2 regions of the Thiocapsa rosea genome follow, and region 1 is predicted to be linked to the other one. Evidence: predicted binding sites of a transcription regulator. Region 1 holds the regulator's gene; the other holds the start of a gene.

Evidence for each region. Region 1 encodes sigma-54, which starts transcription at its own class of promoters, with help from an activator protein. Its sites were predicted from a motif close to TGGCANGNTNCNTGCTT; they were not measured.
Region 2: the regulator sigma-54 is predicted to act here: its motif matches at 5,463-5,479, upstream of glnA (glutamate--ammonia ligase).

What each region holds. Positions count from the first base shown of each region.
Region 1 is NZ_RBXL01000001.1:1,181,395-1,195,861, reverse strand. Features, by position in the region: gene ptsP (phosphoenolpyruvate--protein phosphotransferase) at 172-1,914, opposite strand; gene BDD21_RS05510 (HPr family phosphocarrier protein) at 1,911-2,180, opposite strand; gene BDD21_RS05505 (PTS sugar transporter subunit IIA) at 2,177-2,584, opposite strand; gene rapZ (RNase adapter RapZ) at 2,581-3,450, opposite strand; gene hprK (HPr(Ser) kinase/phosphatase) at 3,507-4,469, opposite strand; gene BDD21_RS05490 (PTS sugar transporter subunit IIA) at 4,492-4,941, opposite strand; gene hpf (ribosome hibernation-promoting factor, HPF/YfiA family) at 5,182-5,517, opposite strand; gene BDD21_RS05480 (RNA polymerase factor sigma-54) at 5,548-7,032, opposite strand; gene lptB (LPS export ABC transporter ATP-binding protein) at 7,214-7,984, opposite strand; gene lptA (lipopolysaccharide transport periplasmic protein LptA) at 8,074-8,595, opposite strand; gene lptC (LPS export ABC transporter periplasmic protein LptC) at 8,592-9,218, opposite strand; gene kdsC (3-deoxy-manno-octulosonate-8-phosphatase KdsC) at 9,215-9,736, opposite strand; gene BDD21_RS05450 (KpsF/GutQ family sugar-phosphate isomerase) at 9,982-11,001, opposite strand; gene BDD21_RS05445 (hypothetical protein) at 11,306-11,869, shown strand; gene BDD21_RS05440 (ABC transporter ATP-binding protein) at 12,007-12,939, shown strand; gene mlaE (lipid asymmetry maintenance ABC transporter permease subunit MlaE) at 12,936-13,718, shown strand; gene mlaD (outer membrane lipid asymmetry maintenance protein MlaD) at 13,724-14,188, shown strand; gene BDD21_RS05425 (MlaC/ttg2D family ABC transporter substrate-binding protein) at 14,188-14,467, shown strand, end outside.
Region 2 is NZ_RBXL01000001.1:1,585,344-1,599,810, forward strand. Features, by position in the region: gene BDD21_RS07255 (hypothetical protein) at 2-385, opposite strand; gene ntrC (nitrogen regulation protein NR(I)) at 464-1,924, opposite strand; gene glnL (nitrogen regulation protein NR(II)) at 1,917-2,999, opposite strand; gene BDD21_RS07270 (DUF4124 domain-containing protein) at 3,215-3,733, opposite strand; gene glnA (glutamate--ammonia ligase) at 3,829-5,232, opposite strand; gene BDD21_RS07280 (cation diffusion facilitator family transporter) at 5,797-6,951, opposite strand; gene glyQ (glycine--tRNA ligase subunit alpha) at 7,180-8,085, shown strand; gene glyS (glycine--tRNA ligase subunit beta) at 8,098-10,188, shown strand; gene gmhB (D-glycero-beta-D-manno-heptose 1,7-bisphosphate 7-phosphatase) at 10,242-10,787, shown strand; gene BDD21_RS07300 (lysophospholipid acyltransferase family protein) at 10,780-11,556, shown strand; gene gyrB (DNA topoisomerase (ATP-hydrolyzing) subunit B) at 11,553-13,958, opposite strand; gene recF (DNA replication/repair protein RecF) at 14,186-14,467, opposite strand, start outside.

The DNA of each region.
Region 1 (14,467 bases):
GATGGGTTTCGCTGACGCTCTGCCCATCCTACAAGTGAATCAAGGTGTTCGCCTCGATTCTGCATCGTCTCTTGGATTTTCCTTTCCTTAAACCGCGTCAGGGATAAGGCATTTGGTGTCGTCGAGGGTGCCGTTTTCAGGCCGACACCGATTGAGAACGCCGGACGCGGTTTAAGCCGCGTTGAGCTCGTCGATCAGCGCACCCGGATCCGTATCGTCGAGACGGGCGAAGAGTGCTTCGGTGCGGCGCATCAGGTCGAGCGTGTCGGCCTGAAGCAGGACCTCTTTAACGTCGAGGATGGCGCCCGGCTGCATGCTGAATTCGCGCAGCCCGATTCCGAGCAGCAGGCGGGTGAAGCGCGGATCGCCCGCCATCTCGCCGCACATGCTGACCGGTCGGTTCAGCTCGCGTGCGGCCTCGATGGTCATGCGGATGAGGCGCAGGATGGCCGGGTGTGTGGGGTCGAAGAGATAGTTGACGCCGTCGTCGAGGCGGTCGATCGCGAGCGTGTACTGGATGAGGTCGTTGGTTCCGATCGACAGAAAATCCAGGCGCCGCGCGAGCGCGCGTGCGGCAAGTGCGGCCGCTGGGACCTCGATCATGGCGCCGATCGGGAGTTGCGGGTCATAGTCGAGACCGTCGCGGTCGAGTTGGCCCTTGATCTGCCGGATCAGCGCGAGAACCGTATCGACCTCGTGGACGTTGGAGACGAGCGGCAGCATCAGCCGGATCGGGCCGATCGCGGAGGCGCGCAGGATCGCGCGCAGCTGCGGCCGGAAGAGATCGGGCTCCTTGAGGCAGAGTCGGATCGCGCGCAGTCCCAGCGCCGGGTTCGAGACCCCGGGACCCGGCTCGAGCAGGGTATCGACGCGTTTGTCGACGCCCAGATCCAGCGTGCGGATGGTCACGGGGATCCCGCCGAGCCCGGCGACGATCGCCGCGTAGCTCGCCAGATGCTCCTCCTCGTCGGGGAGATCCCGGCGATTCATGTAGAGGAACTCGGTGCGATAAAGTCCGACCCCGCTGGCCCCGTTGGCCTTCGCAAGCTCCACGTCCTCGGGGAGCTCGAGATTCGCAAGGAGGCCGATCTCGACCCCGTCGCGTGTGACCGAAGCTCGGCCGACCAGGCCGCGCAAACGTAACTGACGGGCCTCCGCGGCGCGTAGGCGGTCGCGGAAAAAGTCCAGTGTCAGGGGGTCGGCATCGGCCAGCACGGTGCCGGTCTCGCCGTCGACCAGGATGAGCTCGCCCTGGCGCAGATAGCGTGTGATGTTGTGGATGCCCATCACGGCGGGTACGCCGAGGCTACGCGCCAGGATGGCGGTGTGGGACATGGGCCCGCCGAATTCGGTCACGAATGCGACCGCACCGCGATGGCGCAGGAGGATCGCTTCCGCGGGCGCAAGGTCGCGCGCCACCACGACCCGGCCCTCCAGATCCCGGGTGGATGGCTCGTTTTGCTCGACCGCGCCCTGCAGGAAGGCTTGAATCTGCTGGACGACATGCTCGACGTCGTCGCGGCGGGTGCGCAGATAGGGGTCGTCCATCTCGTCGAAGATCCGCACCAGGGTGTCGCGCTGCCGTTGCAGCGCCCACTCGGCATTGCAAAGCTGCTCGGTAACGATGCGACGCACCTCCTCGACCAAGGCGGCGTCCTCGAGCATCAGCAGGTGCGTGTCGATGAACTCTGCGATGTTCAGCGGCGTGTGATGCGGGATCTGGTTGCGCACCGCTTTGAGGGCCCCACGCGCGGCGGCGACGGCCACGTCGAGCCGCTCGATCTCGGCGGCGACCTGGTCGGCCGCGATGGCGGATTGCGAGACGGTATGGCCGCCGCGCCCGTCCACGAAGGCGGGTCCGAGCGCGAGCGAGCGACTGGTGGAGATGCCGATCCCCTGAAAGGCGGTGGTCATTCCGACTCTCCGAAACGGTCGCCGATCAGTGCCTCGATCGCGGCCATGGCGGCATCCTCGTCCTCGCCGGCCGCCTCGACCGTGATCCGGGTGCCCTGACTCGCGGCCAGCATCATCACGCCCATAATGCTCTTGCCGTTGACGCTTTGGCCGCGCCGCGCGATCTCGACATGGCTGGCGAACCGCCCGGCGCATTGCACGAGCTTGGCGGCCGCACGGGCATGCAGACCCAGCTTGTTGAGGATCTCGATCTCTTTGCGAATCATGCGCGGTCGTCTCGTCGCGAGCAGAGCAAGACGCCGTCGCGTCCGCCCTGCAAGGCCTTCTCGGCCACGTCATCCAGGTCGAGCGAGGCATAGGTCAGGGCGCGCAACAACATGGGTAGGTTCAGTCCTGCAATGACTCGCGCCTGCTCATGGATCGCGAGCAGCGATACCGCGACATTGGCCGGTGTCGAGCCGTAGAGGTCGGTCAGGATCAGCACGCCCTCGCCCGTGTCCAGCCGCTCCAAGCGTTCGGCGGCTTCCGCCGTCACGACCTCGCAGGGCACATCGTTGACGACCTCCATCGCCTCCACCCCCGGCGGGCATTCGCCGAGAATCGCCGTCGTGACCCGCAGCAGATCCGCGCCGCATGGCTGATGGGTCATCATCAGGATGCCGACGCTCAAGGGAGATCCCGATGCCGGACCATCACCTGATGGCCGTTGGACTCGAAATGATGCCGCAGGGATTCGGTCATAAAGACCGAGCGGTGCTGCCCGCCCGTGCAGCCGATCGCGATCGTCAGATAGCTGCGCCCGTCCGTCTCGAAGCTGGGGATCCAGCGATCGAAGAATCCCTGGATGTCGGCGCGCATTCGGCAAAAGGCGTCCGCGGAATCGAGGAATTCCATCACGGGACGATCGCGTCCGGTCAAGCGCCGCAGCTCGGGTTGCCAATGCGGATTGGGCAGGCTGCGCAGGTCGAAGACAAAATCCACATCGTGGGGAACCCCGTGCTTGAAACCGAAGGACTGCAGCAGGATGGACGCCTTCGGCGAGGCGCCGCCGACCAAACGGCTGCGCACGAGATCGCGCAGCTCGTGGACGTTGGTTTGGGTGGTGTCGATACGGATGTCGGCGCAGCTTCGGATCGGCTCGAGGAGTCGGCGCTCGAGTGCGATCGCCTCCGGCAGCGAGCGATCGCCGCGGGTCAAGGGATGCTTGCGGCGGGTCTCGCTGAAGCGCTTGATCAGGGTTTCGGTCTGGGCGTCGAGGAAGAGGACATCGCAGCCGATGCCGCGCTCGCGCGCCGAGTGCACCAGCTCGGGAAGGTGTCGCAGCTCGTCCGGGCCGCTGCTCGGACTGGTGCGGGCGTCGATCCCGACCGCCGTCATGGTGAAGGCATCATCCAGCCCCTCGTGCAGCCCGAGGGCGAGATTCTCTAACAAGAACAGCGGCAGGTTGTCGATGCAGTAGAACCCTACGTCTTCCAGGGTGTGAAGCGCGACGCTCTTGCCCGAGCCGGACAGGCCGCTGAGGATGACGAGCCTCATCGGCTTGCCGACGTTCGGCAGTCGTTCGCGTGCCTGTTCCTCTGCCGGTGCTTGCGTCATGACGGTGATCTCGGCGGGTCGGGTCGATCGATGCTGATGGCACGCGCCTGGCGGTCGATGAAATCGACGCCGGCATCGTATCCGCGAATGCGCAGAATCTGGTGTCGCACGGCCGCCTCCACCAGGATCGCCAGGTTGCGGCCGGGTGCGACCGGCATCGTGATCTTGGGGACGGCAACCCCGAGGATGTTGCGCACCGAGAGGCTGCCGCTGAGCCGGTCGATCGACTCGAGTTGATGTTTGTCGAGCGGCTGAAGATCGATGATCAGGTTCAATGTCTTGCTGCGCACGACGGCGCCTTCTCCGAACATGGCGCGGATGTTGAGAATCCCCAGGCCGCGGACCTCGAGAAAATCGCGCAGGGCCTCGGGGCAGGTGCCCTCCAAGGTCTCGGGGGCAATGCGTGCGAAACGGGGTGCGTCGTCGGCGATGAGCCGATGTCCTCGCGCGATCAGATCGAGCGCCAGCTCGCTCTTGCCGACGGCCGGATCGCCGACCAGCAGAACGCCCATACCCAGGACCTCGATGAAGACCCCGTGCACCGTGCGGCGCTCGGCGAGGGCATGGGTGAGGAAATAACGCAGGTGATTGATCAGCTCCTCGTCGCCGAGGGAGGAGCCGAGCAGCGGCGTGAGGGTCTGCTCGGCGGCCTCTCGAAAGGCGGGCTCCGGGTCGATGCCGTCGGAGAAGATGACGGCGGTCGGACGATCCGAGAAGAGCCTCTCCACGGTCTCGCCGAAGGCGGTCCGGCCCAGTTCTGCTAGGTAGAGCAGCTCCGCGTGTCCGATGACCTGCAGGCGATTGGGATGAATGCAGTTCAGAGAGCCGATCAGCGACTGCCTCGAACGTCCCGGATCCTCGCCGCGCAACGGGCGCGGGCTCGCCGGCTCGGGCGTGAGCCAGCGCAGCTTGAGCCGCGGCCCGGTCTGCGAGATCAGGGATTGAAGACTTTCGATCATCGCCGGCGGCCGCGCTTGACGGCTAGGTCGCTCTGAGAAGGTCCAGAATGGCCGTGGGCGAGCTCGCATCGCGCAGACGTGCGCGGGTTGCCGACTCGCTGAAGCGACTTGCCAAATAGGCGAGCAGCTGCAGGTGCTCCTCGGTCGCGGTCTCGGGAACCAAGAGCGCGAACGCCAGATCGACCGGCTCGCCGTCGGCTGCATCGTAATCCACCCCGCGGGCGGTTTGCACGAAGGCCCCGATCACCTGAGAGACCTCCTTGATCCGGGCATGGGGCAGGGCGACACCGTGACCGAGTCCGGTGCTGCCGAGGCGTTCGCGCTCGAGGAGGCGCTCGAAGACGCTCTCCGTGCTCAAACGGGGGTGGTCGTTGGCGAGTAGCTCGGCAAGGGTTTCGAGCAAACGCTTCTTGCTGGAAATCTCGAGGCCGTGACCGATACGGGCCTCGTTGATTAGATCGGGGCTGAGCATCGGTATCGGCTCCCGTGCGCTGCGGGCGCGCAGCGCTGCAGCTGGTGGCTCTTGGATCGATGTCCGCGCAGCGACGGCGGGCAAGGGCGTGTGGTCATGGATGCTGATTATCCTCGGATGTCTGGCAGAGGCCGGCGATCCCGCATGCCGGCCTCGTGCCCGATCCCGTTCGTTGAACGCCTCCGACGGGGCAAGAGCGCCCCTCGAAGGTATCAGCGGCGTTCTGACAACGCCGGTGCGTCAGGTCTGATCCGACTCCTCGATCTCGCTGACCTTCGGGCTCGCTGCGCGATGATCGCTCTTCTTCTCCTTGTGGCGCAGGACCTGACGATCGAGCTTGTCGATCAGCCCGTCGATTGCGGCATACATGTCCTCGTGGACCGAGTCGGCAAAGACCTTGCTGCCGTTGATGTGCAGTGTGGCCTCCGCTTTTTGGGCAAGCTTCTCGACGCTCAGGATGACGTGAGCGTTGATGACGTGGTCGAAGTGCCGCGCAAGGCGCTCGAACTTCGTGTCGACGTAGCCTTTCAGCGCATCGGTGACGTCGATGTGATGACCCGTCAGGTTGATCTGCATCTTGTGACTCCTTATGGTTCAAACGGCCTGTCAATCCAGGCGCTTGCGCTCGTTCGAGGGTGGAACCCCCATGGCCTCGCGGTACTTGGCGACGGTTCGCCGCGCGACATTGATCCCCTGATCGCCGAGCTCTTGGGCGATCTTACTGTCGCTCATGGGCTTTCGCGCGGACTCGCCGGCGATCAGCTTGCGGATCAGGGCACGAATGGCGGTCGACGAGCATTCGCCGCCGGAAGCGGTGTTGACGTGCGAGGAAAAGAAATACTTGAACTCAAAGGTTCCCCGCGGCGTGTGCATGTATTTCTGCGTGGTCACTCGGGATACGGTCGACTCGTGAAGCTCCAATGCCTCGGCGACATCGCGCAGAACCATCGGTTTCATCGCCTCGTCCCCGTGCTCGAAGAATTCCTGCTGCATCTCGACGATCTTCGCGCCGACGCGCAGCACCGTGTCGTTGCGGCTGGCCAGGCTCTTGATGAACCAGCGTGCCTCCTGCAAATGGCTCTTCAAGGTGACGCCGTCCGCGCTCTGATCGGCGCGTCGGATCAGGCGCGCGTAGTCGGCGTTCACTCTGAGTTTAGGCATCGAGTCGGGATTGAGTTCGACCGACCATCGGCCCTCGCGTTTGCGCACGAAGATATCCGGGACGACATACTGGGCCGGCGTGCCGGCAATCAGGCTTCCGGGGCGCGGATTGAGCCGTCGGATCAACGCCAGCGCACCTGCGACCGTGTCCTCGGATTCCTTCAGCTGACGGACCAGCGAGGCGACATCGCGCTTGGCCAGATACTCGAACCCGTCGCGGCAGATCGCCGTCGCGGTGCTCCGCCAAGGTGTTTGGGGGGGCAGCTGACTGAGTTGTATCAGCAGACATTCCGGGAGGTTGCGGGCACCCACCCCCGGCGGGTCGAAGGACTGAACGCGGTGAACGACAGCCTCCACCTCCTCGGCACTGATTTCGGGGTGATCGATGGTCAGGAGCAGCTCCTCGACATCGATGCGCAGATAGCCGTCGGCGTCGATCGAATCGATGACCGCTTGGGCGATCATGTTGTCGCGCTCGCTCAGTCTGCACAGATTGAGCTGCCAGGCGAGGTGGTCGAGCAGGGTCTGAGGGCGGCTTTGCTGGGCAAAGGGATCGTAGTCCGAGCCGTCGTCCGAGCCGTGCGAGGTGCTCGGCAGGTGGGAGTCGAAGACGTCGGTCCAGAGTGTGTCGACCGGCAGCTCTTCGGGCATCTCGTTGGATTCGGCGTGGATCTCGCGGTCGATCGACTGCTCGACGGTGACCCGAGGTGTTTCGATGTCCTCGCTCTGAATCGTGCCTGACTGCTGCGTCTCGGCGACGTTGAAGCGATCCGCGTCGTCGCCTTCCTCCAACATGAGGTTGGTGTCCAGCGCCTCCTGAATCTCCTTCTGGAGCTCAAGCGTGGAGAGCTGCAACAGACGGATCGCCTGCTGCAACTGAGGCGTCATGGTCAGGTGTTGGCCGAGCCGAAGCTGGATGGATTGCTTCATGAATCGCGGATGCGCTTTTCGAGGTGTTCGATCAGGTGACCGCCATGGCCAATGCTGGTCGATTCTAGCCGTTTCAGTCCGGTGAAGGCGTCATCAGCCGGGGCAGGATCTCATCTTACACCCAACATCTCGGAAAGAGCAGCCAACCGATTCGCATCTCGAGGTACCTCCCGGTTCGCACCTACATGGAAAAATCCGCGCCGAGGTAGACATCGCGGACCTGCTGATCGGCCAGGAGCTGCGCGGGGGTGCCGGCCGCGATGACGCACCCGGAGCTGATGATGTAGCCCCGGTCGCAGATATCGAGCGTCTCGCGGACGTTGTGATCCGTGATCAGCACGCCGATCCCGCGATCGCGCAAATGCGACACGATGGCCTTGATGTCCCCGACGGCGATGGGGTCGACGCCCGCGAAGGGCTCGTCGAGCAGCATCACCAGGGGGTCCACCGCGAGCGCACGCGCGATCTCGAGGCGCCGTCGCTCCCCGCCAGAGAGGCTGAGCGCGAGCGAGCCGCTGACATGGGCGATCCCGAGCTCTTCGAGCAGGCGCTCGCAGCGCAGATTGCGATCGGCCCGAGACAGGTCGCCGCGCGCCTCCAGGATAGCAAGGATGTTGTCGCGCGCGCTGAGCTTGCGAAACACCGAGGGCTCTTGTGCCAGATAGCTCAGTCCGGCGCGCGCGCGCGCATGCATGGGTTTCAGGGTGATGTCCTGCCCGCTCAGCGCAATGCGGCCCTCGTCCGCCGGAATGAGTCCGACGATCAGATAAAAGCAGGTGGTCTTGCCCGCGCCGTTGGGTCCGAGCAGGCCCACGACCTCGCCGGCGTCCACGCCGACGCTCACGTCGCGCAACACCTGACGACCGCGATAGCTCTTCTTCAGATGCTCCGCGCGCAGTGTCGTCGAGCCCGAGCCCGAGCCTAAGTCGGAATCCGCAATAGAATCCTTCATCCTAAACCGCGTCTCCGCCGAGTCTCTTTGGATCGTTCAAGGGTGGTTTCCGATCGGATGTCATCGGTCGCCTCGGACGCGGTTTAGCCTCATTCTCCCTCCGGCGTGATGGTGATCTTGACCCGTCCGCCGCCTCCCGCGCGGAAATGGGCACGGGCGCGATCGTAGACGATGCGCTCGCTCGCGACGCGGTCGGCCCCCTGAATCAGCAAGGCGTCCTCGATGAGGGTGAGCTCGTCCTTGTCGGCGTCGTATTCCATCCGTTTGGCGAAGGCCAGGACCTCGCCCTCGTCGTTGTCGAGGAGCTGTTTGAAGCTGGCCGGCGCGCCGAGCGCAATGATAAAGCGCGGGCGGCGGTCGTCGCGATGATAAACGGTCACATGATCGCCGAGGAGTCGCATGCTCCCTTGGTCGACCTGGACATTGCCGACATAGATGCTGGTGTTCTCCGCCTCCAGGACCTCGACATCGTCTGCTTCGATCAAGATGGGTTGGCTTGCATCGTCCTCGAGCGCCACTGCCGGGGCGCACGCGAGGGCCATGACGAAGGCCAGGGTCGCGGCCGGGGCAGTGCCCCGGCACCGCCGGTTGTCGATTCCTCTCTCGCTCATGGCGTCTCGGTCTGCTCGGGTGCGATAAAGATATGCGCGCGTCCGTCGAACTGGGCACGTACGGGCTCCTCGTACCAGAGGCGCATCCCGGTCGCGTTCAGCCGATCCGACGCACTGGTGACTTGGACCGCGCGATCGGTCTCGGCGAAGGCCCGTTTATGCCAGATGCGCATCAGCTCGGTCTCCATGCGGGTGGCGGGCCGACTCGCGTCGCCCTTGCGCTCGAGCTCCACGGCGCCCTCGAGACGGACCTCGTCGCCGCCGGGGAGGACCAGCCCGCTGTCCGCGCGTGCGCGCCAGGGCTCGGCTTCGGTCTCGCCTTCACGCTGATAGAGTGTCATGCGCGGGCGATCCAGCTCAGAGAGATCCTCCTCGATATATTGGCGCAGCTCCTCGGCGACCAAGCGTCGGCTCGGTTTGCCCGTGTCGTCGGTCTCCACGGCGCTGAAGCGTGCCACGACATAATCCGGGAGCCGCGCACGCTCGACCGCGGGTGCGGCCGGCTCGGGTTCGGGGCGCAGCTGCCACCATCCCAAGAGCCCGGAGCCGACGAAGAAGACAGCGAGCATCCACTGACGTGCGGACCAGATCGGCAGGTCGCTGACCCGAAGACGTCCGCTCATGGTGTGTCGGCGAGGATCCGCGCCCAAGTGCCCTGCGCCTCCATGATCAGCTCGCAGACCTCGCGCGCAGCCCCGCGACCGCCGCGGGCTTGGGTGCACAGATGGGCATGGCCGCGCACCAGATGGTGCGCGTCGGCGACCGCAACGGCGAGTCCGACCCGGCGCATGACGGGCAGATCCACGAGGTCGTCTCCGACATAGGCGATGGCCTCGTCGTCGATGGACAGCTCCCGCTTGAGCGCCTCGTAGGCCGGGAGCTTGTCGCGGCAGCCTTGGAAGAGGTGCTCCACTCCGAGACTCTTCATGCGGATACTGACCACCTGCGAGGTCCGGCCCGTGATGATTCCAATCTGAACCCCGCTCTCCCGGAGCATCACCATGCCGTGTCCGTCACGCGAGTTGAACGCCTTGTATTCCTGGCCGTCGTCGCCGAGATAGAGACTGCCGTCGGTCAGCACCCCGTCGACGTCGAAGATGACCAGGCGGATCCGGGCGGCGCGTTCGAGGATGTCGTGCATGGGGTCAGTCCTCTTGGGTGTCGATTCGGTGGGGCGGGGAGCCTCGGGTTTCTAGCTTCCTGCTTCCTGCCTCCTGCCTCCTGCCTCCTGCCTCCAGCTTCCGGCCTCCAGCTTTCAGCTTTCAGCTTTCAGCTTTCAGCTTTCAGCTTTCAGCTTCCGGGTGTCAGCTTTTGGCTGGCGGCTGGCGGCTGGCGGCTGGCGGCTGGCGGCTGGCGGCTGGACGGCTGGACGGCTGGACGGCTCCCTCACATGACCCCGGCGCGCAGCAGATCGTGCATGTTCAATGCGCCGACGGGTCGGCCGGTGTCGTCGATGACCAGCAGCGCGTTGATGGATTTCGACTCCATGAGACGCAGGGCCTCTGCGGCGAGGGCGTCGGCCTTGATCGTGATGCAGTTGCGGGTCAGTACGGTGTCGATGGCGGTGCGATGGACATCGATCCCGCGGTCGAGGGCGCGTCGCAGGTCGCCGTCGGTGAAGATCCCGGCAAGGCGTCCCTCGTCGTCGACCACGGCGCTCATGCCCAAGCCTTTGCGGGACATCTCTTCAAGTGTGGCGCGCAGGGTCGTGCCCAGAGGGACCGACGGCAATTGCTCGTCGCGATGCATGACCTCGCCGACGTGCAGCAACAGACGGCGTCCGAGGCTGCCGGCCGGATGGGAGCGAGCGAAGTCCTCGGCGGTGAAGCCGCGGCTCTCGAGCAGGGCGATGGCCAGCGCATCGCCCATCACCAGGGTTGCCGTCGTGCTCGAGGTCGGGGCGAGGCCGAGCGGACAGGCCTCGCTTGCGACACTCACGTCGAGATGGACGTCGCCCTCGCGGGCCAAGGTCGACTTGGGCTTGCCTGTCATGCTGATCAGCGGCACGCCGAGCCGCTTGAGCAAGGGCAGCAGCATCAGGAGTTCCGCGGTTTCGCCCGAGTTGGACAGGGCCAAAACGACGTCGCGGGGCGTGATCATGCCGAGGTCGCCATGGCTGGCCTCGCCCGGATGCACAAAGAAGGCGGGGCTGCCGGTGCTCGCTAGGGTCGCCGCGATCTTCCCGCCGATGTGGCCCGACTTGCCCATCCCGAGCACGACGATGCGGCCCTCGCAGGCCAGCATATAGCGGCATGCGGACACGAAGTTGTCGTCGATCCGCTCTGCCAGCGCGGTGACCGACGCGGCCTCGGTCTCGACGACGGCGCGTCCGAGTGCCTTGATCTTGGCTGATTCGCCGAGCGCGAGCTCAACCGGCGGGCTGCCGAGTCTGCGTCGATCTGTCATGCTGCTCCGAGATCCTCCATCGCGTCGCGTCCCCATCGGCAGCGGGGCGATGGACCTTCTTGATTGGACCGTCAGGTAGGGTGGACAAGCGCAGCGCAGTCCACCAAGCCTTGCACCGGCGTCGGTGGACTGCGCTGCGCTTGTCCACCCTACGGCGCTTGTCCATCCGATTGTTGTGGTCGGCAATGTGGCCGGTTCATACGAACAAGGCCGCGCGATGCAAAATACACCAATGAGCGGTCCTGCGTCGCGCGGAAGGCATCTCCACCGCGAAAGACGATCCTATCGGAGCAACCTTGAGACCATGAGTCGCATTCTCCCCGTTAGAACCGGATGGGATCCCTCGCCCGGCGACGCCGACTTCTATCCGGACGACCTCCCCGAGGATTGGCGGCTAACCTATTTTGCCAACGCGCTCGACGCCGTTGCGCTCGACGCCGATGCCTGGGGGCAGGTGGATGCGGGGCGTATCGCGCGATGGGGTCGCGATGTGCCGGCATCCTTCGCATTTTATCTCCGTCATGATCCCGGCGCAGCGGCGGTCGCGGAGTCTGCCGGGGTTCAGGCGCGTCTCGGCGAGCATTTCGGCGGCTGGATCCTGTGCCCGGATCAGAGCCACGCAGACGACCTTGCCGGGTCCGCATACGTGCTGCTCGAATCGGTGTCGGCGGCAGCGGGGTCGCACGCATCGGCCCTGGCATGTGCGGTGCCCGCAGAGCTCGGCACCGATCTGCGCGCTGCGCGTGGCTGGCTGGAGGGGCTTGCGGCGGCCGCCCGAGGACGACCCGCGCTCGCGCTGATGGGCAGAGCACGATTCGAGGACGTGCGCCGCTGGCAGTCACTCGTGGAGTTGCTCGGCCTGAGTTGACGGGCCGGGTGTTGACGGGCCGGGTGTTGACGGTCTGGGCGTTGGCGCTCCGGCGATTGAGGCTCCGGCGGTTGACGCCCCAGCGCGAGCCGGCCAGAATGCCGTGTTTTCCACCCGCGCCGACAGCGATACGATCTATGGGAAGTCGACGCCCCCGAGCGACACCCCTCGCCGCAGCCTCCGCGATCGGCTCCTCCGAGCCCGCGGCTACACCCGATGCTCCAAGCGCCGGCTCCTCGCCGGAGAAACGCTCGCGCGCCGGCGGCGAGGTCCTGGTGAAGATCCGCGGACTTTCCTTTCGCCGCGGCTCGCAGGTCGTGCTCCACCGGGTCGACATGGACATCCGGCGCGGCGCAGTGACCGCCGTCATGGGGCCAAGCGGCACGGGCAAGACGACCTTGCTCAAGCTGATCACCGGGCAGCTGCGCCCGGATGCCGGGAGTATCGAGGTCGACGGCGAGCCCGTTCACACGCTGGGAAAATCGGCGTTGTTTCGGCTGCGTCGGCGCATGGGGATGCTGTTTCAAAGCGGCGCACTTCTGACCGATCTGAATGTCTTCGACAACGTCGCCTATCCGCTGCGCGAGCATACGGATCTGGGCCCATCGATGCTGCGCAAGCTCGTGCTGCTGAAGCTCGAGGCGGTCGGTCTGCGTGGTGCGCGTAATCTGATGCCGAGCGAGCTCTCGGGTGGGATGGCGCGTCGCGTGGCCCTGGCCCGTGCAATTGCGCTGGATCCCGACATGATCCTCTACGACGAGCCCTTCACGGGTCAGGATCCCATCTCCAAAGGCATGCTGGTGACCCTGATCCGACAGCTCAACGACGCCGCCGGCCTGACGAGCATCCTGGTGTCCCACGACGTGGACGAGACGGCCAGTATCGCCGATCACCTGTACGTGATCTCTCACGGAGAGGTCATCGCGCAGGGAACGCCGCAGGAGATCGCCGCGGACCGCTCGGCCTGGGTGCGTCAGTTCATGGACGGCCTGCCGGACGGCCCCGTGCATTTCCACTACCCGGCGCCCCCCTTGGCGGACGATCTGTTGTCGCGGGGTGTTGCCGGATGATTCTGGACGGCTTGGCGCGGCTGGGACGCAGCGGGCTCGGCGCGCTGGAGCGACTCGGTCGTGCACATCTGCTGCTCGCCGGCATGGTGTTGGGCATCGGCGAGATCCTGCGACGTCCGGGTCTGCTGATCGCGCAGCTCTTCAACATCGGCGTGCTCTCGATGCTGATCATCGGGGTGTCGGGGTTGTTTGTCGGCATGGTGCTGGGTCTGCAGGGCTATTACGTGCTCGCCCAGTTCGGGGCGGCGGAGAGCCTCGGCGTCATGGTCGCGGCCTCGCTGGTGCGCGAGCTCGGCCCTGTGGTCACGGCCCTTCTGGTGGCCGGGCGTGCGGGCTCCGCCCTGACCGCCGAGATCGGCCTGATGAAGGCAACCGAGCAGCTTTCGGGTCTGGAGATGATGGCGGTCGATCCGGTGCGCCGTATCCTGACCCCGCGCTTTTTCGGCGGCGTGCTTGCGATGCCGCTGCTCGCGGCCATGTTCAGCGCGGTCGGCGTGCTCGGCGGCTATTTCGTCGGTGTCGGTCTGCTCGGCGTGGATTCGGGATCCTTCTGGAGTCAGATGCAGTCAAAGGTCGACTTCCACGAGGATATCGTCAACGGCGTGATCAAAAGCGTTGTTTTCGGTGTCGTGGTGACCTGGATCGCGCTGTTTCAGGGGCATGACTCGGTCCCGACATCGGAGGGCGTGAGCCGTGCGACGACGCGCTCCGTGGTTCATGCCGCGCTGGCGGTGCTGGGACTCGATTTCGTCTTGACGGCCTTGATGTTCGGGGAATGATGGCAATGGGTAAACAACGCGGCATCGAGATCCTGGTCGGTCTCTTCATGGCGGTGGGCTTCGTGGCTCTGTTCTTTCTGGCGATGCAGGTCAGCAACCTGAGCGCGGCGGTCAACAGCGAAGGCTATCGCTTGACCGCGCGGTTCTCCAACGTCGGCAGCCTCAAGGCGAGATCGCCCGTGAGCATGGCCGGCGTGCGGGTCGGGCGTGTCGAGGCGGTGACCTTCGACAAGGACACTTACGAGGCGGTGGTGACCATGCGCATCGATGCGGCCACGGATACCATTCCGGACGATACCTTCGCGAATATCTTCACCGCCGGTCTGCTCGGGGAGCAGTACGTCGCCCTCGAGCCGGGCGGGAGCCTGGAGTATCTGCGCGACGGCGACGAGATCGCCTACACTCAGTCGGCCCTGATCCTGGAGCAGATGATCGGACAATTCCTATTCAGTAAAGCCGGAGGCGACTAATGCCAATGCGACGTTCCTTCTTCATTCTCTTCGCTCTGCTCGGTGTGCTCTGGACGAGTGCGTCCTTCTCCTATGCCGAAGACGCGACGGCACTGGTTAAGCGCACCACGGAGAACATGCTCAAGACGCTCGAAGCGCGTCGCTCGGAGGTCGATCGCGATCCTTCGCTGATCTTCGGGATGATCGAGAGCGGCGTCGCCCCGCATTTCGACTTCGAGCGCATCACGCAAGGCGCGGTCGGCCAATCCTGGCGCGACGCGACGCCCGCGCAGCAACGCG
Region 2 (14,467 bases), 400 kb from region 1:
TTCAGCGTAAATGCTCGATGTATTTGGGTGTTTCGCGCATGTCCAGTCTGATCGCCGTTCCCTGAGCGACGAACGGATCCTCAACCCCCTCGAAACTCAGCACACAGCGCGCATGCCCTCGACTCTCGAGCGGGATCGGGATCATATCGCGATACGTGAAGATGTTCTCCTCGATGTCCCCTCCCCGACAGACGAGCGGCCCACTCGGAATCGTCGAGGTTTCCTCCACCCCTTCGATCACTAAGTTCCCTGCCTGCTGCCAACGCGTCCGCTCGGTCGAACCCGTCATCGTCTTCACGAGATAAGCCCGTGAGAAATGCAGGCTCAGGCATCCGTCCTTCAAATCAATCGACGAAATCTCCGAGCCTTTCAGCTCGATACTCATACTGTCCAAGTCATTCTCCGGATCTTTAAACCGCGCTTAGCGCGGTATGCGTCGTGTGTTGGATTGGATTGGCTGCGCCTAAGTGATTTGGGGGCTCCGAGCTGAATCCTCATCCGCCGAGGGCTCTTCCGGGTCGATCTCGATGTCGAGCTGCAGCTCCTTGATCTTGCGTGTCAGGGTGTTGCGTCCCCAGCCGAGGAGTCGCGCAGCCTCTTGCCGACGCCCGCCGGTATGCTCCAAGGCGGTCTGGATGAGGATTTGCTCGAACACCGGCATGGCCGTGTCCAGCAAGGCACCCTGGCCCTGTTTGAGGCTCTGACGGACCCAGCGGCGAAACACCGTCTCCCAGGGCTCATCGCGAGCCGGCTCGGAAAACGAGGCGTTGAGCTCGGGCGGCAGATCCTCGGCGTGAATCTCTTTGCCAGAGGCCATGACGGTCACCCAGCGAGCGGTGTTCTCAAGCTGGCGAACATTGCCGGGCCAGTCAAGCCGCTTCAGGTGATCGATCGCACTCGGCGCGAGCACCTTCGGCTCGCACGTCAGCTCCAGGGCCGCCTGGGCGAGAAAGTGCCGCATCAACACCGGAACGTCTTCGCGCCGATTGCGCAGCGCGGGGAGATGAATCCGGATGACGTTGAGACGATGGAACAAGTCTTCGCGAAAACGGCCTTGCCGAACCAATTCCTCAAGGTTTTGGTGCGTCGCGGCGATGATCCGCACGTCGACCCGCGTCGGGGCAACGCCGCCGACGCGGTAGAACTCGCCGTCGGCGAGCACCCGCAGGAGTCGGGTTTGAAGCTCGGCAGGCATATCGCCGATCTCGTCGAGGAACAAGGTTCCCCCGTCGGCCTGCTCGAACCGCCCTTCGCGCCGACTTTGGGCACCCGTAAAGGAGCCGCGCTCGTGACCGAACAGCTCCGATTCCAGAAGATCCCTTGGGATTGCGGCCATGTTCAAGGCGATGAAGGGTCGATCGCTGCGCGGACTGTGGCGGTGCAGTGCGCGTGCCACCAACTCTTTCCCGGTTCCGGATTCGCCGTTGATCAGAACCGTGATGTTGGAGCGCGCAAGTCGGCCGATCGCCCGAAAGACCTCCTGCATGGCAGGTGCCTCGCCGATGATATCCGGCGCCTTGGTCATCACGATCTCTTCGGAGCGCTCCTCGCGACCGCGCCGGCACGCACGGTTGACCTGTCCGACGGCCTCGTCGAGATCGAAGGGCTTGGGCAGGTACTCGAAGGCACCGCCATGAAAGGCCGACACCGCGCTGTCGAGGTCGGAATGTGCGGTCATGATGATCACGGGCAACCCGGGATAGCGGGCCGAGACCTGCCGTAAAAGATCCAACCCGTCGATTCCGGGCATACGGATATCGGTCAGGATGACATCCGGCTGCTCGCGCTGGAGCGCTTCCATGACACCGACCCCGTTGGAGAAACACGTCACGTGCATCTCAGCCTTGCGCAGTGCGCGCTCGAGCACCCATCGGATGGACCTGTCGTCGTCGATGACCCAGACCTTGGGCTCGCGATTATTCATAGTCCGTCTCCAACGGCAGATAGACGCAAAACGTGGTCTCGCCCGGCCGGCTCTCGCATTCGATGAGACCTCCATGTTGACTGATCAGCTCTTGGGCGATGGGTAGGCCCAGCCCGGTACCGCCTTGGTGGCCCGACACCATCGGAAAGAAGATTCGATCCTCGATCTCCAGCGGGATTCCGGGTCCGTTATCACGAATCTGCGCCTGCAGCACAAGGCGATGACGACGGTTTCCGATCGTGAATTGACGCAAAACGCGGGTGCGCAGCTCGATCCGACCCGTCATTCCGGCCGCGGCGGCGGCGTTGCGAGCTAGGTTCAGGAAGGCCTGAATCAAGCGGTCCTGATCGGCCATGAAATCCGGGATACTCGGGTCATAGTCGCGCTGCACGCGCGGACCGGTCGGTGATTCCGCGAGGATGAGTCCACGGACATGCTCGAGGACATTGTGGATATTGACCAAGGCTCGGCGCGGCAAGCGACTGGGGCCGACCATCCGGTTCACCAGATCCTGGAGTCGGTCGGCCTCGTCGATGATGATTCGCGTGTATTCACGCAACCCGGGATCTGGAAGCTCCTGCTCGAGCAACTGCGCGGCGCCGCGCAATCCGCCGAGCGGGTTCTTGATCTCGTGCGCTAAACCGCGGATGAGGGCTTGGGTGGCCTGGTGCTGAGACAGCAGATGCTCCTCACGGGTGATCCGGAGTTGACGGTCGACCTGAGCGAGCTCGACGAGCACTTGATCGTGTGCATCAAAATGGTGCAGCGGTAGGACGGTGCAGTTCACCGTCTTGGTGCGCCCGTCGCCGGCAACGACATTGATCTCGCGCTCCGTAAAGGGGTGACGCGACTCCAAAGCGGCCTTCAAACGCGCTTCAACCTGGTGGTCGGGGCAGGGAAGCAGGTTGAGTGCATGGTGTCCGATCATGTGTCGAGCACTGATCTCGAAGAGCATCTCGGCCGCGGGATTGATATACAGAAGACGTAAGTCCTTATCGAACAGGAGGACGGCCGTGTTCAGGTGATCGAGGATCGTCCGCTCTAGGGCCGGCTTCGGGGCTGGCTGAATACTCATGATCTCTCATCCGAACGGCTGACAAGGTCGCGCGTGACCGAGGGCGCACGCGAAGACGGAGGGTGTAACGTCGACGGTCGGGCTGCGGGAGGCTTACGCAGACAAACGGCGCGACACGCGGACTCTGGCGTCCATTTCGACACCGACGACATGCGAAAAGCATACCATCGCAGATCGGCTCGGTCGTTCGGGAAAGTCAGTGCAATCAGGCAGGCTTAGGGCAATACCCCGGGGGGAATGGATTGGCGCAGCTCAAGCTCAAGCGACGGAGTCGTCGCGACCACCATTCCGAGCGCATCCTGCACGCGCGCTTGGATACGGTGTGCCTCGAAACCGACGCCCTTTATTTGAAACCGCGTCGATCCCGCCTCGACGGGGACCGCGCGATCATCGAGCATGAGATCGAGGCGATGGCCTTCGAGCAACGGCGGCTCCAGCTCAAGTTGGATCTCGAGTGTATCGGTCTGCTGCAGCAGGACAGCACCGGCGGCCGGTGTCAGGATGTCGAAGGCCGCGTAGGGTCCGAGAAGCGGCACATCATCCGACGGCGTCGCGCCATCGGGGGTGGAGTCGCCGACCGAACCCGTATCGGGAACAATGCGCTGCGCCGCCGCATCCGGAGGCCGTCGATCCGAGAAGTGGGTGCGTCCGTCGGCGTCGACCCAGCGAAAGATCTCGGCGCTCCAAGCCAAGGGCGTTAAGAGAGCGAGGACGGCGAACGCGTGTCTGATCATGGTCGAAGAATAGTCGACCGGGATTTAGGGCTCAACCGAAAACGACAGAGGCCCCTGGAGGGGCCTCTGTCGGTATGCTCGAGAGCAGCCCTGTTCTAGAGGCTGTAGTACATGTCGAACTCGACCGGGTGAGTGGTCATCCGGATGCGGGTGACCTCGCCCATCTTCAGAGCGATATAGGCGTCGATCAGATCATCGGTGAAGACGCCACCGGCGGTGAGGTATTCCCTGTCTTTGTCCAGATGCTCCAAGGCCATATCCAGCGAGTGACAGACCGTCGGGATGGCCTTCGCCTCTTCGCGCGGCAGATCGTAGAGATCCTTATCCATGGCATCGCCGGGATGGATCTTGTTCTGGATGCCGTCCAGGCCGGCCATCATCATCGCGGCGAACGCCAGATAGGGGTTACAGGTCGAATCCGGGAAACGGACCTCGATCCGACGACCCTTGGGACTGGCGACATAGGGAATGCGTACGGAGGCGGAGCGGTTGCGCGCCGAATAGGCGAGCATCACAGGGGCCTCGAAGCCCGGCACCAATCGTTTGTACGAGTTGGTGGAGGGGTTGGTCAAGGCGTTGAGAGAGCGGGCGTGCTTGATGATACCGCCGATGTAGTAGAGGGCCGTGTCGGACAAGCCTGCGTACTTGTCGCCGGCAAAGATATTCTGGCCGTCCTTGCTCAGCGACTGGTGCACATGCATGCCGCTGCCGTTGTCGCCGACCAAGGGCTTAGGCATGAAGGTCGCGGTCTTGCCGTAGGCATGTGCGACGTTCTGGACGACGTACTTGGTGATTTGATTCTTGTCTGCGCGGGATACGAGGGTATCGAACTGGGTGCCGATCTCGCATTGGCCCGCGGTTGCGACTTCGTGGTGATGGACCTCGACCGGCACACCCATTTCTTCGAGCGCAAGACACATGGCTGCGCGGATATCATTGAGCGAATCAACCGGCGGGACCGGGAAGTAACCGCCTTTCGTGCTCGGGCGATGCCCCATGTTGCCGTCGGCGAAGACGCGCTCGGAGTTCCAGCCGGCCTCCTCGGAATCGATCTTGTAGAAGGCGCCGCTCATCTCCGCGCCCCAGCGCACATCGTCGAGGATGAAAAACTCGGGCTCTGGGCCGAAGTAGGCCGTGTCGGCGATGCCGGTGGACTTCAGATAGGCTTCCGCGCGCTTGGCCAGGGAGCGCGGGTCGCGCTCGTACCCGGTCATGGTGTCGGGTTCCAGGATGTCGCAGCGGATAATCAGGGTGTTCTCGTCCGTGAAGGGGTCCAACACGGCGGTGGAGGGCTCGGGCATCAGGACCATGTCCGACGCCTCGATGCCCTTCCAGCCCGCGATCGACGAGCCGTCGAACATCTTGCCGTCCTTGAAGAGGTCTTCGTCGACCACCCGCACTGGCATGGAGACGTGCTGCTCCTTGCCGCGTGTGTCGGTGAAGCGAAGGTCGACGAACTTCACGTCGTTGTCCTTGATCATTTTGATCACGTCTGTCATTTGGGATTTCTCCGCTGCTGTGGGTTCGGGGGATACATGGCCGGACGGCGGCATGATAGGTCTGTCGCCTTCGGGCGCACCGAGGCCGCTCGGAGCCTAGCAGGTCGCCCTTCGGGCTGCACGACTCGCGATGGGTCGGCGGGTCGCGGTGATTCGGTGTGTATGGGTGTTCTCCGGGTCGGGTCTAGAGACCGGAGACGACCGGCGCTGTCGATCACCTCCGGGCCGTCTAGCATCTACCGAGCCAAAACATCTTGCGGTGCCTCCCCCTGGCTGGATCCGTACGCCTCTATTGGTCCGATGCACCATCAAAGCATTGTTTAAACAAGGTTATCTTTGGAGCAGCACGCGTCTCGGATTGATCGCGGCCGCCCGAGACCAACCGACGAGGAGCTGGCGGCAAGGCGATACGTCGCCGGCTCCGGCATGGATGCACCTCAATGAGGCTCGGCGAAAAAAAACGCACCGTTATTGTGCGCTAAACCGCATCCCCGCGAAGGGTCGTGGATGCACCAAGCGTCGAATTCACTCGAAAGTGAGCATCTCGCTCTGGACGCGGTTGAGTTACCCGAACAGGATGCGCACATCGCGGAAGGCCGGCTCGTCCTTGATCGCTGCGGCGAGCCGCTCGCGCAGAGCGGCCACATCCGCACCCTGTCGTCGGCACGCGGCAAGCGGAAAATGGACCTCGATATCGATTTGGCCTCGGAGATAATGGAAGACCATTCGTTCACGCTCGTTTGCCTCCGGAATCGCCGACCAAAGCGACGCGAGGCGAGCAAGCGCCTCGGCTCGGAGCGGAAGGCCGACCGGGGGAGGAAACCGATCGTCGTCTTCGGGATCAATATGTACGGTCACATCGGTGATCTCGTCGATCTCACGCTTGAGCCGATGCTCCACCAGAAGGCTGATCATATGCCCTTCGGAGACGCTGACGAGGGGATCGACCAGGACGTGGACGTCGGCCGAAACCTGTCCGGCATAGCGGCGCGTGCGCAGCATATGGATATCGCGCACGCCTCCGACCGAGCGAATCGTCTCCTTGACCGCGTTCAGCCGCTCGGATTCCAGCCCGGTATCGACAAGTTCATTGATCGCTTCCCAGCCGAGCTCCCAACCGATCTTTGCAATCATGATCGCGACCACGACGGCTGCGATCGCATCCAGATAGGCCAAGCCCGCCATGGTCCCGGCAATCCCGACCAGTACGACCACTGAAGAAACCGCGTCTGTACGATGATGCCAGGCGTTGGCGCGCAGCAAATCCGACTTGACCCGCTTGGCATAGCCGAGCGTCCACCAGTAGAGCCATTCCTTGACCAGGATCGATGCCAGAGCCGCAAGCAGGGTCAATGGCTCCGGCTGGAGCAAGGCCGCCGGCTGGAACAGGCGCTCGATGGAATCCCACGCAATGCCGACCGCCACCGCGATGAGCAGCAAACCCAGCAGGAGGGTTGCAACCGTTTCGTAACGGGCGTGCCCGTACGGATGATCGTGATCGGGTCCCTGACTGGCTCGGCGACCGGCCAACAGGACCAGCAGATCGGACAGCAGATCCGAGAGTGAATGGATCCCGTCGGCAACCAGCGCTTGAGAGTGTCCGAATACCCCTGCGATGATCTTCACGACGGACAACACGAGATTGATCGCCGCCCCGACGACGGCCGTGTGCGTCACGGCGTGGCGGCGTTCGGCTGACGCGTCTTTGGGCGTGCGCATGGCGGGAGGAATCAAGGTTGCGTTTGGAGGCCGGCTCGGGGCCGAGGATTCGAGCGGTCGATTGCGCTAGGGTACCAGGCGATGGCGCGTTTTGCGCGCACGGGCGGCCGCGGCGACACGCCATCGCGGATCGGAGGCCATCGGCGATCGCTGTAACTTTGGCGCGATCTCGCCGTTCGGCGCTATACTGCTGGATTTTCGTCAACACTGGGCCGAAGGAGTACGATCTTGAGTCTCGATCGCGAGGATGTCTCGACCTTTCAGGGCCTCGTTTTTGCCCTCGAGCGTTATTGGGCCGAGCAGGGATGCGTCATCCTTCAGCCACTCGACATGGAAGTGGGCGCGGGAACCTTCCATCCGGCAACCTTTCTGCGATCCATCGGGCCAGAGCCTTGGCGCAGCGCCTACGTCCAGCCTTCGCGTCGACCGACCGACGGGCGTTACGGCGAGAATCCGAACCGCCTCCAGCATTACTACCAATACCAGGTCGTGCTGAAACCCTCGCCGCTCGAGATTCAGGATCTTTATCTCGACTCGCTGCGCCGTCTCGGGATCGATCCGCTCGTGCATGATATCCGATTTGTCGAAGACAACTGGGAATCCCCAACCTTGGGTGCTTGGGGGCTCGGCTGGGAGGTTTGGCTCAACGGGATGGAGGTGACGCAGTTCACCTATTTCCAGCAGGTGGGAGGTATCGATTGTCGGCCGGTGACCGGCGAGATCACCTATGGCCTCGAACGGATCGCCATGTACCTGCAGGGTGTGGAGAGCGTCTACGATCTGATCTGGAGCCAGACCCCGGCGGGCGTCGTCACCTACGGCGATGTCTATCATCAAAACGAGGTCGAGCAGTCCGCCTACAACTTCGAGCACGCCGACGTCGATGCCTTGTTCAAGCAGTTCGACACCTGCGAGGCGGTGAGCGCCGCCATGGTCGAGAAGGGGCTCCCGCTGCCGGCCTACGAGCACGTCTTGAAGGCATCGCACACCTTCAACCTGCTCGATGCGCGCGGCGCGATCTCGGTCACCGAGCGGCAGCGGTTCATCCTGCGGGTGCGCACCCTTTCGCGAGCCGTCGCCCAGGCTTATTTCGACCGCCGGGAGGCCCTCGGCTTCCCGATGCTGACCCGCTAACGGGAGACGACTTTGGACGCAACCAGTAACCTTCTGGTCGAGATCGGGACCGAAGAACTCCCTCCGACCGCTTTGCTCGCACTCTCGAACGCCTTTGCCGGGTGTTTTCGCGAGCAACTCGACGGCGCCGGCATCGGCTTCGAGACGATCGAGCCCTTCGCCTCGCCACGTCGACTTGCCCTTTTGGTGCGAGGCATTCTGACCCGGCAGCCCGATCGGGAGATCCTGCGGCGGGGACCTGCCGTGCAATCCGCGTTCGGGCCCGACGGGCTGCCGACCAAGGCCGCCTTGGGTTTCGCCGGGTCGTGCGGTGTGCCGGTCGATGCTCTCGCTCGCGAGGTCACGGACAAGGGCGAATGGCTGGCATTCCGAAGCACGCTGTCCGGCGCGCTCACGACCTCCCTGGTGCCGGATGTGACCGAAGCCGCGCTGGCCCGACTTCCCATCCCCAAACGAATGCGTTGGGGCGAGGGCTCGGAAGAGTTCGTCCGCCCGGTCCACTGGGTCTGCTTACTCCTGGGGACCGAAGCGATACCGGGGCGTATCCTGGGCACCGAGGCCGGTCGCCACACGCACGGACATCGCTTTCATCACCCCGACCCGATCAACGTCCCCGACGCGACGGAATACGCCGAACTCCTGCGCTCGCGGGGTTCGGTCGAGCCGGATTTCAAACGGCGGCGGGATCTGGTACGCAGCCAGGTCGAGGCGCTGGCCGCGGCGAATGGTTTGCGCGCACGGGTCGATGACGCGCTGCTCGACGAGGTCACGGCCTTGGTGGAATGGCCAAGCGCGATTCTGGGCCACTTCGACGCGGCCTACCTCGCCATTCCCCCCGAGGTTCTGATCGAGACGATGCGCTCGAATCAAAAATACTTCCCGGTCGAGGACACCTCGGGTGTCTTGCAAGCTTCCTTCATCACCGTGGCCAACATCGAGAGCCGAGATCCGGATCAGGTCCGTGCCGGCAACGAGCGCGTGATCCGTCCGCGTTTCGCGGATGCGGCCTTTTTTTGGGCCCAAGACCTCAAACAACCGTTGGAAGGATATGCCCAACGGCTCGAGACCGTTGTCTTCCAGGATCGGCTCGGCACGGTCGCCGAGAAGAGCGCCCGAGTAGCGCGCCTGGCACGTGATCTGGCGTCCTCGATCGGGGTCGATCCGGATCTCGCTGCCCGCGCCGCTCGGCTCTCACGCTGCGATCTGGTCACCTCAATGGTCTACGAGTTTCCCGGCCTTCAGGGGACGATGGGGCGCTATTACGCCGAGCACGCGAACGAAGATCCCTGTGTCTGCGCTGCCATGGAAGAGCAGTATCTGCCGAGGTTCGCAGGCGATGTCCTTCCGACGAGCCCGTGCGGAAGGGTCCTGGCGATCGCCGATCGGGTCGATACCCTGGTCGGGATATTCGGCATCGGCTTGCGTCCCACCGGGGCCAAAGACCCTTACGGGCTGCGACGTGCGTCGATCGGCGTGCTGCGCATCCTAATCGAGACCCCCTTGGAGCTCGATCTACGCGAGCTGATTGCTTCGGCGGCATCCGCCTATCCGCAGGGCCTCTTGAGCAAGGATGTCGAGGCTGCTGCGCTGGCGTATGTGATCGATCGTTTGCGCGGCTACTACCATGAGCGTGGTGTCTCCGCGGATACGATCGAGGCGGTGCTCCACACGGGTGTCACTCGACCGACCGATCTGGATGCCCGTCTGGCGGCCGTCACGGCCTTCCGATCCATGAGCGGGTCGGCATCCCTCGCAGCGGCAAACAAGCGCATCCGCAACATCTTAAGCAAGGCAGGGGTCGACATCGAATTCGGCTCGGAGTGTCCGCAAACCAACGGGCAACTGCTCAAAGAGCCTGCCGAGATCCGACTTGCCGCTCGGGTCGAGGAGCTCTCCTCGCTGGTCGTACCCCTCGCCCGTTCCCGTGACTATGTCGGGGTGTTGCATCGTTTATCCGACCTCGAAACCGATCTCGAAGCCTTTTTCGACCAGGTGATGGTCATGGTGGAGGACCCGGATATCCGCGAGAACCGCATCCGACTGCTCAGTTCACTGGCGGGATTGTTCCTCCTGGTTGCGGATATTTCCCGTCTCCAAGAATGATGGATGGGTCAACTCAACGGGCGGTTGCGTTTTGATGTACGAGGGCGGCAGTGATGGTTGATCGGGTCGTGATTCTGGATCGTGACGGCGTCATCAACGAGGATTCGGAGCATTTCGTCAAATCCATCGACGAATGGATCCCTTTGGCGGGCAGCATTGATGCGATCGTGCGTCTCTCCCACGCAGGCTATCGGGTGGCCGTCGCGACAAATCAGTCCGGGTTGGCGCGCGGTCTGCTGACACCGGCGGACCTCGATGCCATGCACCGCAAGCTTCGGGATCTCCTGGCCGAGCAAGGAGGACGGATCGAGATGATCGTCTATTGTCCGCATGGACCCGATGCCGGCTGCGAATGCCGCAAACCGAAACCCGGCATGCTCGAGGAGATCGGAAGGCGACTCTCGGTGAATCTTGCCGGCGTACCCTTTGTCGGCGACTCGCTCGGCGACATCGTTGCGGCGAGGGCTGCCGGGGCCGATCCCTGGATGGTTCGCACGGGAAAAGGGGAAGGCACACTGGCGAGCGGATCCCCTGACCTCGTCGGAGTTCCCGCCTATGCCGACCTCGCGTCCGTCGCCGACGCACTTCTCCATGGATAGGCCGACATTCCGGGAGAGGCTGAATGCCGGTCTGATGCGCGGGGTGACCCTGACCCGTTCCCTGCTGTATCAGGTCGTTCTGGTCGGCTCGGCCCTCGTCTATTCCACCCTTCTTCTCCTCGTCGGTCCGATGGCATCGGACGAACGTCTCGATCGTCTGGCGCAAAGCTGGGCAAAGCTCAATCTCGTGGCATTGAAATGGATCTGCGGCCTGCGCTGCCGCGTCAGTGGACTGGACAGATTGCCTGTCGAGAACGCGATCGTTTTGAGCAAACATCAGTCGGCATGGGACATCCTCGCGCTGAGGGCCGTGCTGCCGATTCGCCAGAGCTGGGTCTTGAAGCAGGAGTTGATGCGCATCCCGGTCTTCGGGGCCGGTTTGAGGCGCCTGCACTGCATTCCGATCGACCGGGCCGCGGGACGTCGAGCCATCGTGGAGCTGGTGCGCGAAGGTCTGCGGAACCTGCAGAGCGGGCGGTGGGTGATCGTCTTCCCGGAAGGTACGCGCACGGCACCGGGCTGTCGCCGCCCGTACGCTATCGGCGGGGCTGTCTTAGCCGAGCGCAGCGGTAAACCCGTCGTGCCGATCGCGCACAATGCGGGTTCCTTCTGGGGACGGCAGAGCATCAGCAAGACACCCGGGACGATCGACCTGGTCATCGGCCCGACCATCCCGACGGCGGGGCGGAGCGCTGCCGAGATCAATGCGGCGGTCGAAGAATGGATTGAGTCGACGGTCGCTGCATTGCCTGGACCGGACGCGGTTTAGACGTCCAGATTCTCGACGTTGAGCGCATTGCGCTCGATGAATTCACGCCTCGGCTCGACGTGATCGCCCATCAGGGTGGTGAAGATCTGGTCGGCACCCACGGCATCCTCGATGGTCACCCGCAACAGGCGCCGAGTCTCGGGATTCATTGTGGTATCCCAGAGCTGGTCGGGATTCATCTCGCCAAGTCCTTTGTAGCGCTGAATGCTGTGTCCGCGCTGCGCCTCGGCGAGCAGCCAGCGGATCCCTTCGCCCAACTCGGTAATCTCCTTACGGCGTTCGCCGCGCGCAATGTAGGCTCCCGGCTCGATCAAGCCAGCGACCTTTCGGCCGTAATCCAGGATCTTTGCGTAGTCCGCCGTGTGGAAGAAGTCCAGCGGGATGATGCGGCTCTCCGGAATGCCATGGATCAAACGAACCAACTCCAGCGCGCCAGGACGAAGCGATGTCGGATCGGTGAGACGGAGCTGGTAGTGCAACGAAAGCGACTTGAGCTGATTCAATCGCCGCTCCATGTCGTTGCGCCAATCGGAGAAGGCTCCGGCATCAGCCAGCAGCGCATCGTCGAGCGGTGGCGCCTTGGCCAGCTCGTCGAGAAAGACCGCGTCGTAGCGTGTCGATAGACGCTTGATGATCCCGACGAACACTTGATAGTCCCGCGCGAGTGTTTCGAGCGCGGTACGGGCCAAGGGCACCGTGTCCGCATTGACGTGGAGGTCGGCACCGTCCAGCGCAGCCTGGAGCATCGCGCGGTTCAGGGCCGCATCGTCGAGCAGGTACTCCTCCTGCTTCCCCTTCTTGATCTTGTAGAGCGGCGGCTGTGCGATGAAGATATGGCCGCGTTCCACCAGCTCCGGCATCTGACGATAAAAGAAGGTCAACAGAAGCGTTCGAATATGAGCGCCGTCGACGTCGGCGTCCGTCATGATGATGATTCGGTGATAACGGAGATTGTCCGGGTTGTATTCTTCGCGCCCGATCCCGCATCCCAGCGCCGTAATGAGGGTACCGACCTCGGCAGAGGACAACATCTTGTCGAAACGGGCCTTCTCGACGTTCAGGATCTTTCCCTTGAGCGGAAGGATCGCTTGGAAGGCCCGGTCACGCCCTTGTTTGGCCGAACCGCCTGCGGAATCACCCTCGACCAGATACAGCTCCGAGTTGGCCGGGTCCTTTTCCTGGCAGTCGGCAAGCTTGCCCGGCAACCCTGCAACATCGAGCACGCCCTTGCGTCGCGTCATCTCACGGGCTTTGCGGGCCGCCTCGCGAGCCCGCGCGGCCTCGAGCATCTTGTTGGCGATCGCTTTCGCCTCCGCCGGCTGCTCCTCGAGAAAGATGTTCAACTGCTCGACGACGAGTGACTCGACGATCGCCTTCACCTCGGAGGAGACCAGCTTGTCTTTCGTCTGGGACGAGAACTTCGGGTCCGGCACCTTCACGGACAGGACCGCGGTCAAGCCTTCGCGCGCGTCGTCGCCGACCGGACGGATCTTCTGGTTGCGGTCGAGACCTTCGCGCTCGATATAGCCGTTCAAGGTCCGGGTCAGCCCGGCACGCAGTCCGGCCAGATGGGTGCCGCCGTCCTTCTGCGGGATGGTGTTGGTGTAGCAGAAGATCGTCTCTTGATAGCCGTTGTTCCACTGAATCGCCAACTCGACCGTGACGGATTGCCGCTCGGCGGTGAAATGGATCACGCTCGGGTGGATCGGCTCTTTGTTCTGGTTCAGGTGCTCCACAAAGGCCCGGATGCCGCCCTGGTACTCGAAGATGTCCTCTCGGCCGGTTGCCTCTTCGAACAACTCTATACGCACACCGGAGTTGAGGAACGAAAGCTCGCGAAGTCGCTTAGCCAGGATGTCGTAATGGAACTCGATGTGGGTAAAGGTCTGGTCCGACGGATAGAAGCGGATTTCCGTTCCCGTTGCATCGGTGTCTCCAACGAGCTTGAGCGGGTACTGAGGTTCTCCGAGGTGGTACTCCTGCTGATACAGGCGCCCCCCCCTGGATATCTTCAAAAAAAGGCGATCGGAGAGAGCGTTGACGACCGACACGCCCACACCGTGGAGCCCTCCCGAGACCTTGTAGGAGTTGTCGTCGAACTTTCCCCCGGCATGGAGGACCGTGAGGATCACCTCGGCCGCCGACCTTTGTTCCTCGGAATGGATATCCACGGGGATCCCGCGCCCGTTGTCGGTCACGGAAACCGAGCCGTCATCGTGCAGGATGACACGGATGTTGTCGCAATGGCCGGCAAGGGCTTCATCGATGGAGTTGTCGACGACCTCGAAGACCATGTGGTGGAGACCGGTGCCGTCATCCGTATCGCCGATGTACATGCCCGGCCGCTTACGGACCGCGTCGAGTCCGCGAAGGACTTTGATGCTCGTTGAATCGTAGGTCATGTGGCCTGGTCGAAATGCTGGATCGGTGGGAGGGCTCGCAAACGCTGGCTGCGCGACCGTTGATGGATCGCCGCATCACGCCTTTTTTGGAAGCATGGTGCGCCCCGCTGTCGGTGAGGTGGACGCCGGGGCAAGGCTGCTGCCTGAACACCCCCATTATACGGGAACGGGCGCCGAAGCGCCTTAAGGGCGGCGGGTGCGGATATGGGCAGTGGACGGTGAGGCCGTCAAACCGAGGACAACCTCGTCGGGGTAAGATCGACGATCGCAGGTGGGGTGAGGACGCCATGTTCCACGTGGAACATGGCGTCCGGCATCGTGGATCCATCGGCGATGCCCCCGGACTCGGCGCTCAAGCGTGCGATGAACAGCTGTGCGACCGACTCTCCGAGCACCCGCCAGAGTCGATCAGCGGTGCCTTTGTCGAGCTCGGCATCGACGTCGTCGAGGAGCCAGAGCGACGGCGCGAGCCCGGTCATTCGGTGAACACGTTCTGCCGCGAGCTGAAG